4 regions of the Bacillus sp. JZ105 genome follow, and region 3 is predicted to be linked to each of the others. Evidence: riboswitches for the same ligand, from Rfam matches in the RefSeq annotation. Region 3 holds a riboswitch; each other region holds the start of a gene.
The links. Region 3 has a riboswitch for S-adenosylmethionine ahead of M1D81_RS18155 (sugar ABC transporter substrate-binding protein). Riboswitches for the same ligand answer to the same signal wherever they lie in the genome.
Positions count from the first base shown of each region.

Region 1: another riboswitch for S-adenosylmethionine. It lies ahead of M1D81_RS15610 (methionine ABC transporter ATP-binding protein); the one in region 3 lies ahead of M1D81_RS18155 (sugar ABC transporter substrate-binding protein).
Region 2: another riboswitch for S-adenosylmethionine. It lies ahead of mtnK (S-methyl-5-thioribose kinase); the one in region 3 lies ahead of M1D81_RS18155 (sugar ABC transporter substrate-binding protein).
Region 4: another riboswitch for S-adenosylmethionine. It lies ahead of metK (methionine adenosyltransferase); the one in region 3 lies ahead of M1D81_RS18155 (sugar ABC transporter substrate-binding protein).

Region 1 covers NZ_CP096387.1:3,015,434-3,018,777, forward strand. Annotated here, with positions in the region: gene metQ (methionine ABC transporter substrate-binding lipoprotein MetQ) at 1-118, opposite strand, end outside; gene M1D81_RS15605 (methionine ABC transporter permease) at 133-801, opposite strand; gene M1D81_RS15610 (methionine ABC transporter ATP-binding protein) at 794-1,819, opposite strand; SAM riboswitch class I at 1,974-2,082, opposite strand; gene M1D81_RS15615 (SCP2 sterol-binding domain-containing protein) at 2,185-2,526, opposite strand; gene M1D81_RS15620 (thioredoxin family protein) at 2,647-2,949, opposite strand; gene M1D81_RS15625 (toprim domain-containing protein) at 2,962-3,306, opposite strand.
Region 2 covers NZ_CP096387.1:1,324,492-1,327,835, reverse strand. Annotated here, with positions in the region: gene M1D81_RS06745 (aminotransferase class I/II-fold pyridoxal phosphate-dependent enzyme) at 1-754, opposite strand, end outside; SAM riboswitch class I at 919-1,076, shown strand; gene mtnK (S-methyl-5-thioribose kinase) at 1,157-2,350, shown strand; gene mtnA (S-methyl-5-thioribose-1-phosphate isomerase) at 2,357-3,344, shown strand, end outside.
Region 3 covers NZ_CP096387.1:3,518,065-3,521,408, reverse strand. Annotated here, with positions in the region: gene M1D81_RS18160 (right-handed parallel beta-helix repeat-containing protein) at 1-1,250, shown strand, start outside; SAM riboswitch class I at 1,348-1,457, shown strand; gene M1D81_RS18155 (sugar ABC transporter substrate-binding protein) at 1,628-2,746, shown strand; gene M1D81_RS18150 (sugar ABC transporter ATP-binding protein) at 2,816-3,344, shown strand, end outside.
Region 4 covers NZ_CP096387.1:2,783,375-2,786,718, reverse strand. Annotated here, with positions in the region: gene pckA (phosphoenolpyruvate carboxykinase (ATP)) at 1-470, opposite strand, end outside; SAM riboswitch class I at 697-831, shown strand; gene metK (methionine adenosyltransferase) at 1,027-2,229, shown strand; gene asnB (asparagine synthase (glutamine-hydrolyzing)) at 2,378-3,344, shown strand, end outside.

The DNA of each region.
Region 1 (3,344 bases), 500 kb from region 3:
GCGTTTTTGAAGCGGCAACCGTAATGGTTTTGCTTTCACTTGCGTTATTAGATGAACCGCACGCAGCTAAAATACCTGCAAATGCTAGAAATAGTGCACTTAAAATCAATTTCTTCATGAATAAATCCTCCCTTAACGTTTATCAATTTTATTTGTAATCAAATCACCGATTATTTGAATAATAAAGACGATGATGAGAATAAACACAGTAGCTACAAGTGTGACATCTGTATTACCAGATTGGTACCCTTCCACATAGGCGAGGTCACCAAGTCCGCCTGCTCCAATTGCACCTGCAATCGCAGTAGAGCCAATCAGAGCAATTGCTGTTACGGTAATACCTGAAATAAGGGCTGGCAATGATTCTGGCAGCAATACTTTGAAAATGATTGTTGACGTTTTTGCTCCCATTGATCGTGCTGCTTCAATGACTCCTTTATCTACCTCACGCAGTGCAATTTCGACAAGACGTGCATAGAATGGAGCTGACCCTATGACAAGGGCAGGGAGTGCTGCATTTGGGCCAAGAATCGTATGCATTAAGAATTTCGTAAACCCTAGTAATAAAATAATTAAAATGATAAAAGGAATCGATCTGAAAATATTGACGACAGCGCCGATGACAGCATTTATCGGTTTATTTTCCCAAAGACCGCCTTTTCCTGTAAGGAAGAGCAGGAGCCCTAAGATAATCCCGATTGCAAAGGCAAATGCCAATGAAATCAGTGTCATATACACCGTTTCACCTGTTGCACTCCAGATGACGTCTAAATCAACGTTCGGAAACCATTTCTCAAACATGTGTCATCACCTCGATTTCAACCTGTTTGCTTTGGATATAGGCGATGGCTTTTTCTACCTCGGTCTCTTCTCCATTAATGTGGATAAAGAGTGTTCCAAACGCGCCTTCCTGCGTTTGAGAAATCTTCCCTTGAAGGATATTCACATCGACATTGAAGGATCGAATGATTTCAGTGATCAGCGGCTGCTCGGCAGAGTCTCCAATAAAGGACAACCGTACGACCTGACCTTCTTTTACTCGTTCTAAGACGTGCTCGATTGTTTCTTTCGCTTCCTCTGGTTCTGCAAGCTGTTTCACAAATCGTTTCGTCATTTCTTCCTTCGGTTGTCTGAAGACGCGTAATACTTCGCCTTCTTCGACAATGCGTCCATTTTCCATGACCGCGACGCGATGACAAATTTTGCGAATGACGTGCATTTCATGTGTAATGAGCACAATCGTGAGCCCTAACCTTTTATTGATATCCGCCAAAAGTTCAAGGATCGAATCGGTCGTTTGCGGATCTAGCGCAGATGTCGCTTCGTCACATAGAAGAACCTTTGGATCATTCGCTAATGCTCTCGCAATGCCGACACGCTGTTTTTGCCCGCCGCTTAGCTGAGACGGGTATGCATTTTCTTTTCCTTCTAAACCGACCAATTTAATCAGTTCATTCGCACGCTCTCTCCGTTTCGATGTCGGTACACCTGCGATCTCAAGCGGGAACATAATGTTTTGTCTCACCGTTCTTGACCAAAGCAAGTTAAAGTGCTGGAAGATCATGCTGATTTCTTGTCTGGCTTTCCGAAGTTTCGCATTTGATACTTCATTGATCCGGTTGCCTGCCACTTCAACAATTCCTTCTGTTGGCAGCTCCAGACCGTTTAATAGGCGAATAAGCGAGCTTTTCCCTGCACCGCTATACCCGATAATTCCGAATATTTCACCTTTATCAATATCCAAGTTGACGTCTTTCACGGCATCAACATTTCCGCTTTTTGAATGGTACGTTTTTGATACATTCTGTAAATGGATCACAGTCTGATCACCTGCTTTCTTGCTGAATCTATAGGTTTCCATCACATACGTTATTTATTCTTCTTTGTGTCATGACTCTAGCCTGGCGCCAGGTCAGTAAAAAAGACCTAACTGCAACGCAAGCAGAAAGGCCTTTTATGTCAATTACGCCTTTCTCTCATCTTTCAAAGCGCTGCGGCTTTGAGTGAATTGGCACCAATTTCAGCTATGCTGACGGTTGCCGGGTTTCATAGGGCACGTCCCTCCACCTCTCTTAATAAGAGAAAATATGTTGTTTTATGTGATGTTCATGTTTTTACTAACGTAGAATATCATGCTACCCGAGATATGTCAACGCTGTAAATCGCTAATTTCCAAGTAAACAACTACGTTATCATTTTTCGAAAAAAACCGTTCGTCAGCCAAAGCACTGCCTCTAGTCTCAGGAGCGCACGGAATGACCCTTTCACTTTGACTTGTCCCCTGCTGATTAACTGCTGTAAGGACATATCTCCATCTAATAATTGTAGAATCTCTTTCCTCTCACCATAAAAGATGAGATCCGATAACTCAATTGCAGGTAGTTTCTTCACTTCACCACGTTCATCCACAATCAATGTACAAGAGTCAGTTTCCGCCTCAAATGTAATCTTCAAGGATGATGATGAGAGCAGCGGCTTTAATAATAAACGCTGCCCTGTGTTACCATGGGCTTTCACATTTTCCACATGTATAACCTCCCTGTCATTTGGTTATACATAACATTTCTCTACAAACATCGGCTTGTCCTTTATAAATAACTCGACAAATTTTCAAATGAATTTCTTGAAATATGACAAAAAACCGCTTTATTTAGCGGTTTCAATCATTTCATGAAGATATGGAACTGAGTGAAAGGCATAGCCTTTTTGCACCAATTCACCTTTTTTAAACAGGAGAAAGCAAGGAACACTCTCAATTTCAAATGCTTTCGCAAAGCCTGGTGAATAGTTTAAATTGTTTTCGTAAAATGGTACATCCGGCTGCATGGCGTCTACAACTGCCAGCATTTTCTTTGCCAGCTGGCATGTTCCGCAAAACGGTGTATATAAGTATAAAAGAAATAAATCGTCCTCTATCTCCTTGAATTCGTGTTCTTCAATCTCTTTCATATACGTCCACCCTCATAAATATTTCGAATGAACATCAATGTTTGCAGCTAATAGGATAGATGCAATGTGGGCTGACGGTGAAGCGGCCACTTCGCGGTACGTTCTGTCGACAAAAAGATGAAGTGCTTCAGGGAATTCTTTTCGAAATTGCTTCCGCAGTTTGTCGCCTGCATCGTCACTGTCAGCTAATATGTAAACGTCTTTCCCCACTAAATCGTCCACAAGCTGATCCAACTTCGATGTACTGATCGTGCCATTGGTGCAAATGATGGTAACAGGTTCACTTATGACTTCTTTTAGCTTTTGTTTGTCTGTTTTACCTTCTACAATGATGACCTTTTCTATCTCGACATTCATCACGATCACCCGGCCCTTTTGACGTTGATTCACTTCTT
Region 2 (3,344 bases), 1.6 Mb from region 3:
CAAATCCTACTCTCCACCCTGCCATATTGTACGTTTTAGACAATGTGTAAATTTCTATTCCCGTCTCTATCGCCCCCTCTATTTGCAGAAAGCTGAGCGGCTTTTCTCCATCAAAGCCAATGCCGCCATATGCAAAATCATGGACAACACATAGCTTATGATCTTTCGCAAACGTAACGGTTTCTTCAAAAAATGAACGGCTTGCCGTAGCCCCCGTCGGATTGTTGGGGTAATTTAAGTACATTAATTTTGCCTTTTTCTTATCATCTTCAGGCAGCAAATCGTAGTCAGGTAAAAAATCATTTTTTTCAAGAAGTGGCATGGTTACCATATGCGCTCCAGCAAGCACAGCGCCTGACCAATAATCAGGATAGCCAGGATCAGGGACAAGAAGCGTATCACCCGGATTCAGCAGGCATTGCGGCAGCTCAACAAGCCCTGCTTTCCCGCCAAATAAAATCGCAATTTCCGCCTTTGGATCAAGTGTGACGCCATATTCTCTTTCATAAAAAGCGGCAGCAGCCTTTTTTAATTTCGCTGTTCCACGGAATGAGGAGTATTGATGATTTTCAGGTTTTGCTACCGCTTCCTGCATGGCTTTTACAATGTGCGGAGGAGTTGGCTGATCAGGATTTCCCTGTCCCAAATTAATGATATCTGCCCCTTCCTGTACTTTTTTCTGCACCTTTTGGACAAGCGACGCAAAAAATTGCTTCGGTAATTGTTTCAACACATCTGATTGCTGGAATTCCATTTCTTCACCTTCTATTCAAGTTACGTGACAATACAATCACTGTAATGGATTGTTTTATGAATTGTAAAGCAATTTTGAAAAAAGATTGACATGTAAAGCGCCGCTCTGATAATATCTTGAATTAAGAAATGCAAACAGACACGAAACAATTACATATTGATTTCTCTTATCGAGAGTTGGGCGAGGGATTTGGCCTTTTGACCCCAACAGCAACCGACCGTTAATACCACTGTGAAGTGGGGCGCAGCAAGTAACGCGCCAAGACAATTGTCTTATAGGGCACGGTGCTAATTCCATCAGACATATGTGCTGAGAGATAAGAGAGGCTTTGAGCATACACACCATCAAGCCTCTTTCTCTCAGGAGAAAGAGGCTTTTTTATATGATTTGGAGGGGAAGCAATTGGTTACACTTACGGCATCATATGAAGAACTAACAGAAAGCTCGGCAGTTGCACTCGCAATTAGACTTGGTTTGATCCAAGAAAGCAGCCATTTGACATGTACTGAAATTGGTGACGGGAATTTAAATTACGTCTTTCATATTTATGATCACAAACAAGAAAAAGGATTGATCATCAAGCAGGCGCTGCCTTATGCAAAGGTGGTTGGGGAGAGCTGGCCGCTTACATTAGACCGGGCAAGAATTGAAAGTGCCGCCCTGATCAAGCAGTCAGAATATGCGCCGCACCTCGTACCAGCAGTCTATTATTCAGATACAGCTCTTGCAGTGACAGCCATGGAGGATCTTTCACACTTAGAAATCGTCAGAAAAGGGCTAATTGCCGGAAAACAATATCCGCATTTATCCGATCATGTCGGAGAATTTTTAGGAAAAACACTTTTTTACACATCTGACTTTGCTACAAATCCTAAAATCAAAAAACAATTTGTGAAGCAATTTACGAACCCTGACCTGTGTGATATCACAGAAAAACTCGTCTTCACAGACCCTTTCTTTGATAGTGAAACAAATGACTTCGAAGAAGAATTAAGAGAATCAGCAGAAGCGCTTTGGGCAGATCTTGAGCTGCAAGCCAAAGCAGCGGAATTGAAGCGTATCTTCCTGACATCAGCTGAAACATTGGTTCATGGAGATCTTCATACAGGCAGTATTTTTGCAAATGAGACTGAAACGAAAATCATTGATCCAGAATTCGCGTTTTACGGTCCCTTTGGATTCGATATCGGCCACTTTATCGCCAATCTGTTCCTGAATGCTTTATCTCGCGAGAATGAACACGAGCAGCAGCACCTTTTTGACCATGTCGTCAATGTATGGGCAACCTTCAAAGAAGTGTTCACAAGAGCTTGGAAAGAGGACAGCATTGAAGCGTTTAGTGTATCGGACAGCTTTTTAGAAACAACCTTTGACCGGATTTTAAAAGAAGCGACAGGCTTTGCCGGCTGTGAGCTTGTCCGCCGAACAATCGGTCTTGCTCATGCCGCTGATCTCGATGCGATTCCATCACCAACTAGACGGATTCAGCAGAAAAAAGCAGCACTGACACTTGGAAAAACATTTATCAAACAATATCATACAGTGGAAACAGCGTCTGATCTCGTCGCATTATTCCAGCCATCTGTAAAGGAGTGACGGGTTTTGTCAAAAGAATTTGAAGTCCCCCGTTCTGTCGAATGGGAAGAAAACCGTATTCACATTTTAAATCAGCAAAAATTACCGGCCGAAACCGTATTTGAGCATTTATATACGAAAGAAGATGTGTATGATGCGATTGTGTCATTAAAAGTACGCGGAGCGCCTGCGATTGGCATTACAGCAGCTTTTGGGCTGGCGCTTAGTGCGCAAGCCATTGAGACAGAAGAAATGGATGTGTTTAAACAAGAAGTCATTCGAATCAAAGAATATTTAAACAGTGCTCGTCCAACCGCTGTGAACCTCGCCTGGGCATTAGACCGGCTGCTGCAGCGCATTCAGCGTGCAGCATCAGTGAATGCAGCCAAAACAGACCTTGTCCATGAAGCCATTCAAATTCAAATTGAAGATGAAGAAACATGCAGACAAATCGGTCAAAATGCACTTCAGCTCTTTAAATCAGGTGACCGTATCATGACCATTTGTAATGCAGGCTCCATCGCAACGAGCCGGTACGGAACAGCCCTTGCTCCCTTTTATTTAGCCAAAAAGAAAAATCTTGATCTTCACATTTATGCATGTGAAACACGCCCTGTTCTTCAAGGTGCTCGTCTGACAACATGGGAGCTTATGCAAGGCGGCGTGGATGTGACGCTCATTACAGATAACATGGCAGCCCATACGATGAAGGAAAAGCAAATTTCTGCTGTCATTGTTGGAGCTGACCGTATCGCCCGTAATGGAGATACAGCGAATAAGATTGGAACGTTAGGTCTTGCCGTTCTAGCCAAGCATTTTCACATTCCGTTTTTTGTAGCAGCACCGCTTTCAACCTTTGATGTATCCACCCGCGACGGGTCAGATATTCCAATTGAAGAGCGCGACCCGCTGGAAGTAAAGGAATTAAACGGCGTCCCCATTGCACCGCCTGATGTTCAGGTATTCAATCCCGCCTTTGATGTCACTCCTCATCATCTTATTTCAGGCATCATTA
Region 3 (3,344 bases):
CAGCAAGTATGGCGAAGGCTGGGACAACCATTTACATGAGAGGCGGTACATACAAAGAAAAATTGATGGTCCGCCATTCAGGAACAAAGAAAGCACCCGTTGTCTTTCAAGCTTACGGAAAAGAAAAACCTGTGATTAGCGGGGCTTCCCTTAAAGGAAATCAAGCCGATGGAGGTCTTGTCACGATCGACCAAAAGAGCTACATCACCCTCAAAGGCTTGACTGTAGGACATCTTAAGACGAATAAAGAAGATTTGACACCAGTTGGTATTTTCATCAAAGGAAGCGGCAAAGGCGTTAAACTGCTTAATAACCGAGTGTATGACATTCAGACGAAACATAAAAATGGAAATGCACATGGAATTGCTGTCTATGGGACAAAAGCTCCTGCAGCGATTGAAGACATTGAAATCAAAGGAAATACTGTTGAAAAACTAAAACTGGGCTTCAGTGAAGCGCTTGTGCTAAATGGAAACGTCAAAAAGTTCCGTGTGACACATAACACGATCCGGCACACTGATAATATTGGCATTGATTTAATTGGTTTTGAGAACGTAGCACCCTCTAAAAAGTATGATCAAGTGAGAAATGGTGTCGTCTCTAAAAACAAAGTATATGAGATTACGAGTGCAGGGAACCCAGCCTATGGCAGCGACATCTCCGCTGGCGGAATTTATGTTGATGGCGGAAAAGACATTGTGATCGATCATAACATCTCACATCACAATGATCTGGGGATTGAAGTCACAAGCGAACATAAAGGGAAAATGGCGGACCGCATCCGCATCGAACACAATCAAGTATATTTAAACCGTTATACAGGCATTTCTATTGGCGGCTATGATAAGAAGCGGGGCGGTACAACCAATACGACGATTTCACATAATATTTTGTACAAAAATGACACAGCCGGCTTAGAAGGCGGTCAATTGCTAATGCAGTATCAAGCAGTGAACAATCGAATCACGAATAATATCATGTCAGCTAGTGCCTCGCATTACTTGGTCGTGAATCTTTATCAAGTGAACCAAAAGAATACCTTCCAGAAGAACGTTTATGATGACCGCAAAGGTGCGAAAGCATCACAGTGGATTTGGCGCGGGAAATGGTTGGAAGGCTACAAAACGTATCTCTCTAAAAGCGGTCAAGATAAAGGATCAGCACATCTCAACCCACAATTTGTGAATGAGAAAAAATATGATTTCCGTCTGAAGAAATCATCACCTGCGAAGAAAATCATCGGAAGCTGATGTTATTTTAGAAATTTTCAAAAAAGTCATTGACATTGATGTGACATCACATTAAAGTAAAGAAGACATTTCAACGAAAACAAATTTCATAACGGATCTCTTATCAAGAGAGGCAGAGGGACTGGCCCTATGACGCCCAGCAACCGTTTCTATTTTAGAAATTGGTGCTAATTCCTGCAAAGCTGTTACAGCTTTGACAGATAAGAGAGGAAGACTTCCCGATACATGTTTCATGCAGCGGTGATCAAGCCTCTCTTTCCAAGAGAGGCTTTTCTTCGTCTCTTTTTCGAATCAAATGCCTGTTTTACAGGCGTATTTCCACTTTTTTACCTAGTTTTCCGATGTGAAAAATCAAAACAACTCGAGGAGGAACAGCAATGAAACGTAAGCATTTTACATCATTTCTTGTCTTATTAACGGCATTGACCGTCCTATTAACTGGATGCGGCACCGGATCAAGTGCAGGCTCAAAGGCAAATACGAACGAAAAGGTGTCCTTTGACAATGTACCGAAGCGATTTGCAAAGGGTCAGGGAGCAAAAATTAAAGTCATCCGCAAAATTGGAGGAGACGATCATACGGCTCAATTTTTAGCTGGGACCAAGGCGGAAGGTGAAGCACTCGGCTTTACGGTAGATGTCTACACCGCAAATGGTGATACAGCGAAATTCCATGATGCCATCTCTCAGACGCTGGAAGAAAATTATGATGGCTTTATCATCTCTCACGGGGACGACGAGGCGACAGTCGCTGATGTGAAAAAGATCACAGCGAAAGGCATTCCAGTTGTAGCATTTGATTCGAATCCTAAGCTGAAGGACATCAAAGGGGTCACAGTGACGTCTCAAGATGACGAACAATTAGCCAAAAAATCATTAGATGCGCTCGTGTCTGATTTTAAAGGAAAAGCAAATATTGCGTACCTCTGGGTAGATGGATTCCCGCCAATGGTGAGACGAAACAAGGTCTATCAAGAAACGCTTAAACAACATTCAGGGATCAAGGAGCTTGACCGCTTTGGTATTGCCTCCTCTGATACGTCTGTTCAAACGCAAAATGCAGTAGCGGCCATGCTGAATAAGTATCCAAAGGGCAAGCTGGACGCTATTTTTGCCACATGGGATGCCTTTGCCATTGGGGCAGCAAGAGCGTTAAAGGAAGCAGGAAGAACAGAAGTGAAGATTTATGGGATTGATGTGTCAAATGCGGATCTTCAAGAAATGACAGCGAAGGACAGTCCGTGGAAGTACACAGCAGCGGTTGATCCGAAGCTCATCGGTGCAGTCGACGTGAGGATTCTTGCGAAGAAAATAGCTGGTGAGAAAACACCATCTTCCTATGACCTTGAGGCCTCTCTCATTTCTCAAAAGCAGCTTCAGCAAGCAGGAAAAGCCATTAACATGGTTAATCTTGCAGACGAAGTGAAGGGATTCGGTTCATCGACTGCTTTTGAGGAAGATTGGATGAAGACCTTGAAGAAGCATTATACAAAATAAGTGACGTGCACTCTCTTTTCATAGAGGGTGTTTCGTTTTTCAGATGATATCAAGAGAAGGAGGACACCTATGACAGCGCCGCTTGTTTGTATGAAGAATATTTCAATTGAATTCCCAGGGGTTAAAGCGTTAGATCAAGTGAATTTCACATTAAAAAAAGGGACGGTCCATGCACTGATTGGAGCAAATGGTGCTGGGAAGTCAACGTTAATGAAAGTTCTTTCTGGCGCTCATGCGCACTTCGACGGAACCATCCACATCAATGGCCAGGCGGCAACCATTCAAACTCCAAAGGATGCATCCTCATATGGTGTGCAGACGGTCCACCAAGAAGTGGATACGGCGCTTGTTCCCTACTTAACTGTTGGTGAGAATATGATGATGCATGAGATTGAGAAAAAAACATTTGTCAGTTGGAAAGAACTGCATCGCAAGGCGGCTCAGCTATTAAAAGAAATGGACATCGACATCTCCACAAAACGACCTGTCAGCGATCTGACCCTTGCCGAAAAACAGATGCTGCTCATTGCCAAGGCCGTTTCCATTAAATGCAGCATTTTAATCTTAGATGAACCAACGGCTCCGCTTAGTCATGCAG
Region 4 (3,344 bases), 730 kb from region 3:
GATAAGATGGTGAAAGGTTTTTCGTTTGAAGAAGGTGTTGACCCGTCAGGTCTGATAAATAGCTGCTTGGCAAAAAGATTGTGCCATGCGAATTCGTTTACAACTGTAATCGGCATACGGTATCTTTCATCAGCGCCTGCAAAACCTTCAAAGACGAATAGTTCATCACGTTCTTTTAAGTATGACACAACCTTTGTATATAAACGGTCAAATGCTTCTTTGGAGATCGGCTGGTTTACTTGACCCCAATCGATTTTATGTTCAGAGCTTTCTTCTTTGACGATAAATTTATCTTTAGGCGAACGTCCTGTATAGGCTCCCGTTGTAGCGCGGACAGCTCCAGTTGATGTTAAAACGCCTTCATTACGTGCCAAAATCTTTTCAACAAGTTTCGGAACAGATAAATTTTGGTGCGTATTTTCTAATGAGAGCAATGACTGCAAATCTTCTTTTAAATCCACTGAGTTCATAAAAAAACCCTTCCTTTACCGTTGAATTTGTTTGTTTCGATTAGTATAACACATTAATAATAATAGTCTATACTATTTAAAAATTTTTGTGTGTGTTTTTTCATTTCTGCTATGAAAATATGCTTTTTGGTGATGCTAATGGTGAGGAGAAAAAAGAGGGAGATAATTCTTATGAAGCATTGACATGACGCAAGGGTTTAAGATAAGATATCTTATTGAACGGATACTCTTATCCCGAGTTGGTGGAGGGACAGGCCCGATGAAGCCCAGCAACCGGTTTCTTATGAAAAAGGCATGAAAATGCTGAGAAACCAAGGTGCTAACCTGATGCAAGGTACAAGAACACCTTGAGCGATAAGAGTGAAAGGCATGCGATCTCAGACCCTTTCCTCGCAATGAAGGAAATGGTTTTTTTATTTTTGGGATATCATATGAACAAATTGCCAATAACATCTCTAATATAAACGTTTTCAAATATAAGAGGGAACGAGTTCCGTATCATATTGGAGGCCTCATCTTGGGATGATGTGGTCTTGTACAGGAGGAAATAGCCATTATGAGTCAAAATCGTCGTTTATTTACTTCAGAATCAGTGACAGAAGGACATCCGGATAAAATCTGTGATCAAATTTCAGACAGCATTTTGGATGAAATTTTAAAGAAAGATCCAAATGCACGTGTTGCCTGTGAAACTTCTGTTACAACCGGTCTCGTATTAGTAAGCGGTGAAATTACAACGTCTACTTATGTCGATATTCCAAAGACGGTGCGTGACACAATTAAGGAAATTGGCTACACACGTGCGAAATATGGTTTTGATGCGGAAACATGTGCGGTACTTACATCAATTGATGAACAGTCTGCTGATATTGCGCAAGGTGTAGACAAAGCGCTTGAAGCACGTGAAGGAACAATGACTGAAGAAGAAATTGATGCGATTGGTGCAGGTGACCAAGGATTGATGTTTGGTTTTGCTAACAACGAAACCGAAGAGCTCATGCCGCTGCCAATTTCACTAGCGCATAAATTATCTCGCCGTTTAACAGAAGTACGCAAGAATGAAACACTTGCATACCTTCGTCCAGACGGAAAAACACAAGTCACAGTTGAATATGATGAGCAAAACAAACCAGTTCGTATTGACACAGTGGTTATTTCTACGCAGCATGCACCAGAAGTGACGCTTGAACAAATTCAAAGTGACTTAAAAGAGCATGTCATCAGTCCTGTCGTTCCAAGTGAACTGATTGATGAACAGACAAAATACTTTATTAACCCAACTGGCCGTTTCGTGATCGGTGGACCTCAAGGGGATGCTGGTTTAACTGGACGTAAAATCATCGTTGATACGTATGGCGGATACGCTCGTCATGGCGGCGGTGCTTTCTCAGGTAAGGATGCAACGAAGGTTGACCGTTCTGCGGCATACGCTGCACGTTACGTAGCGAAAAACATCGTAGCTGCCGGCCTTGCAGATTCTTGTGAAGTACAGCTTGCTTATGCAATTGGGGTTGCACAGCCTGTATCGATTTCAATTGATACATTCGGAACAGGAAAAGCTTCTGAAGAAAAATTAATTGAAGTGGTTCGTGCAAACTTTGATCTTCGTCCAGCTGGCATTATTAAAATGCTTGACCTGCGCCGTCCGATCTACAAACAAACAGCTGCATACGGGCATTTCGGCCGTCACGACTTAGATCTTCCGTGGGAAAAAACGGATAAAGCCGATACACTTCGCAAAGAAGCATTGGGACAATAACAACATAAAAAACCGCTTATTTTAAGCGGTTTTCCTTTTGATTAAAAAAAAATCTGCAAAAAGCGAAAAAATGTGAAACAAAATCGGACAAAATACTGTCTAATTATAGGTCTACTTTTAAGAAATAACATAACGTGGAGGCAATAATATGTGTGGGTTTGTTGGTGTATTTAATCACCGTCCATTGTCCGAAACTACTGAACAGGAAGAGCTAATTAAACAAATGAATCGTCTCATCGTTCATCGTGGTCCGGATGATGAGGGTTACTTTCATGATGAGCATGTAGGATTTGGATTTAGACGTTTAAGTATTATAGATGTTGAGCACGGAAAGCAGCCGCTTTCTTATGAAGATGAAAAGTATTGGATTATTTTCAACGGAGAAATTTATAACTATGTGGAGCTGAAGGAAGAGCTTGTGAAAAAAGGCTATACGTTCAGCACAGATTCTGATACGGAAGTACTTCTTGCCACATACCGTCATTATAAAGAAGAAGCGGCTTCAAAGCTTCGCGGCATGTTTGCATTTTTAATTTGGGATAAAGAAGCGCAATTATTATATGGCGCAAGAGATCCTTTTGGCATCAAACCGCTTTATTTTACACAAATGGATGAGCAAGTGTACTTTGCGTCTGAACGCAAAAGCTTGATGGCAGTGAACGAGAACATTTTATTTGATGAGACATCCTTACAGCAATATATGTCATTCCAGTTCGTACCTGAGCCAAATACACTTGATCAAAAGGTTCACAAAGTAGAGCCAGGTCATCAGTTTACTTTACGCCCAGGACAGGAGATTGAATTTAAGACTTACTGGAAGGTTCAATTCAAGCCTGAGCAAACACAAGAACAAAAGCTGATTGAAGAAGTCCGCGATGCAATCTATGATTCTGTGAAAATTCATATGAGAAGTGATGTACCTGTTGGTTCATTCCTATCAGGTGGTATCGATTCTTCTTTCATCGTATCTGTCGCAAAGGAATTTCATCCTGAGCTGAAGACGTTTTCTGTTGGCTTCCAGCAGGATGGCTTTAGTGAAGTTGATGTAGCGAAGGAAACGGCTGATAAGCTTGGCTTACAAAACTTCAGCGCGGTGATTTCTCCTGAGGAATATA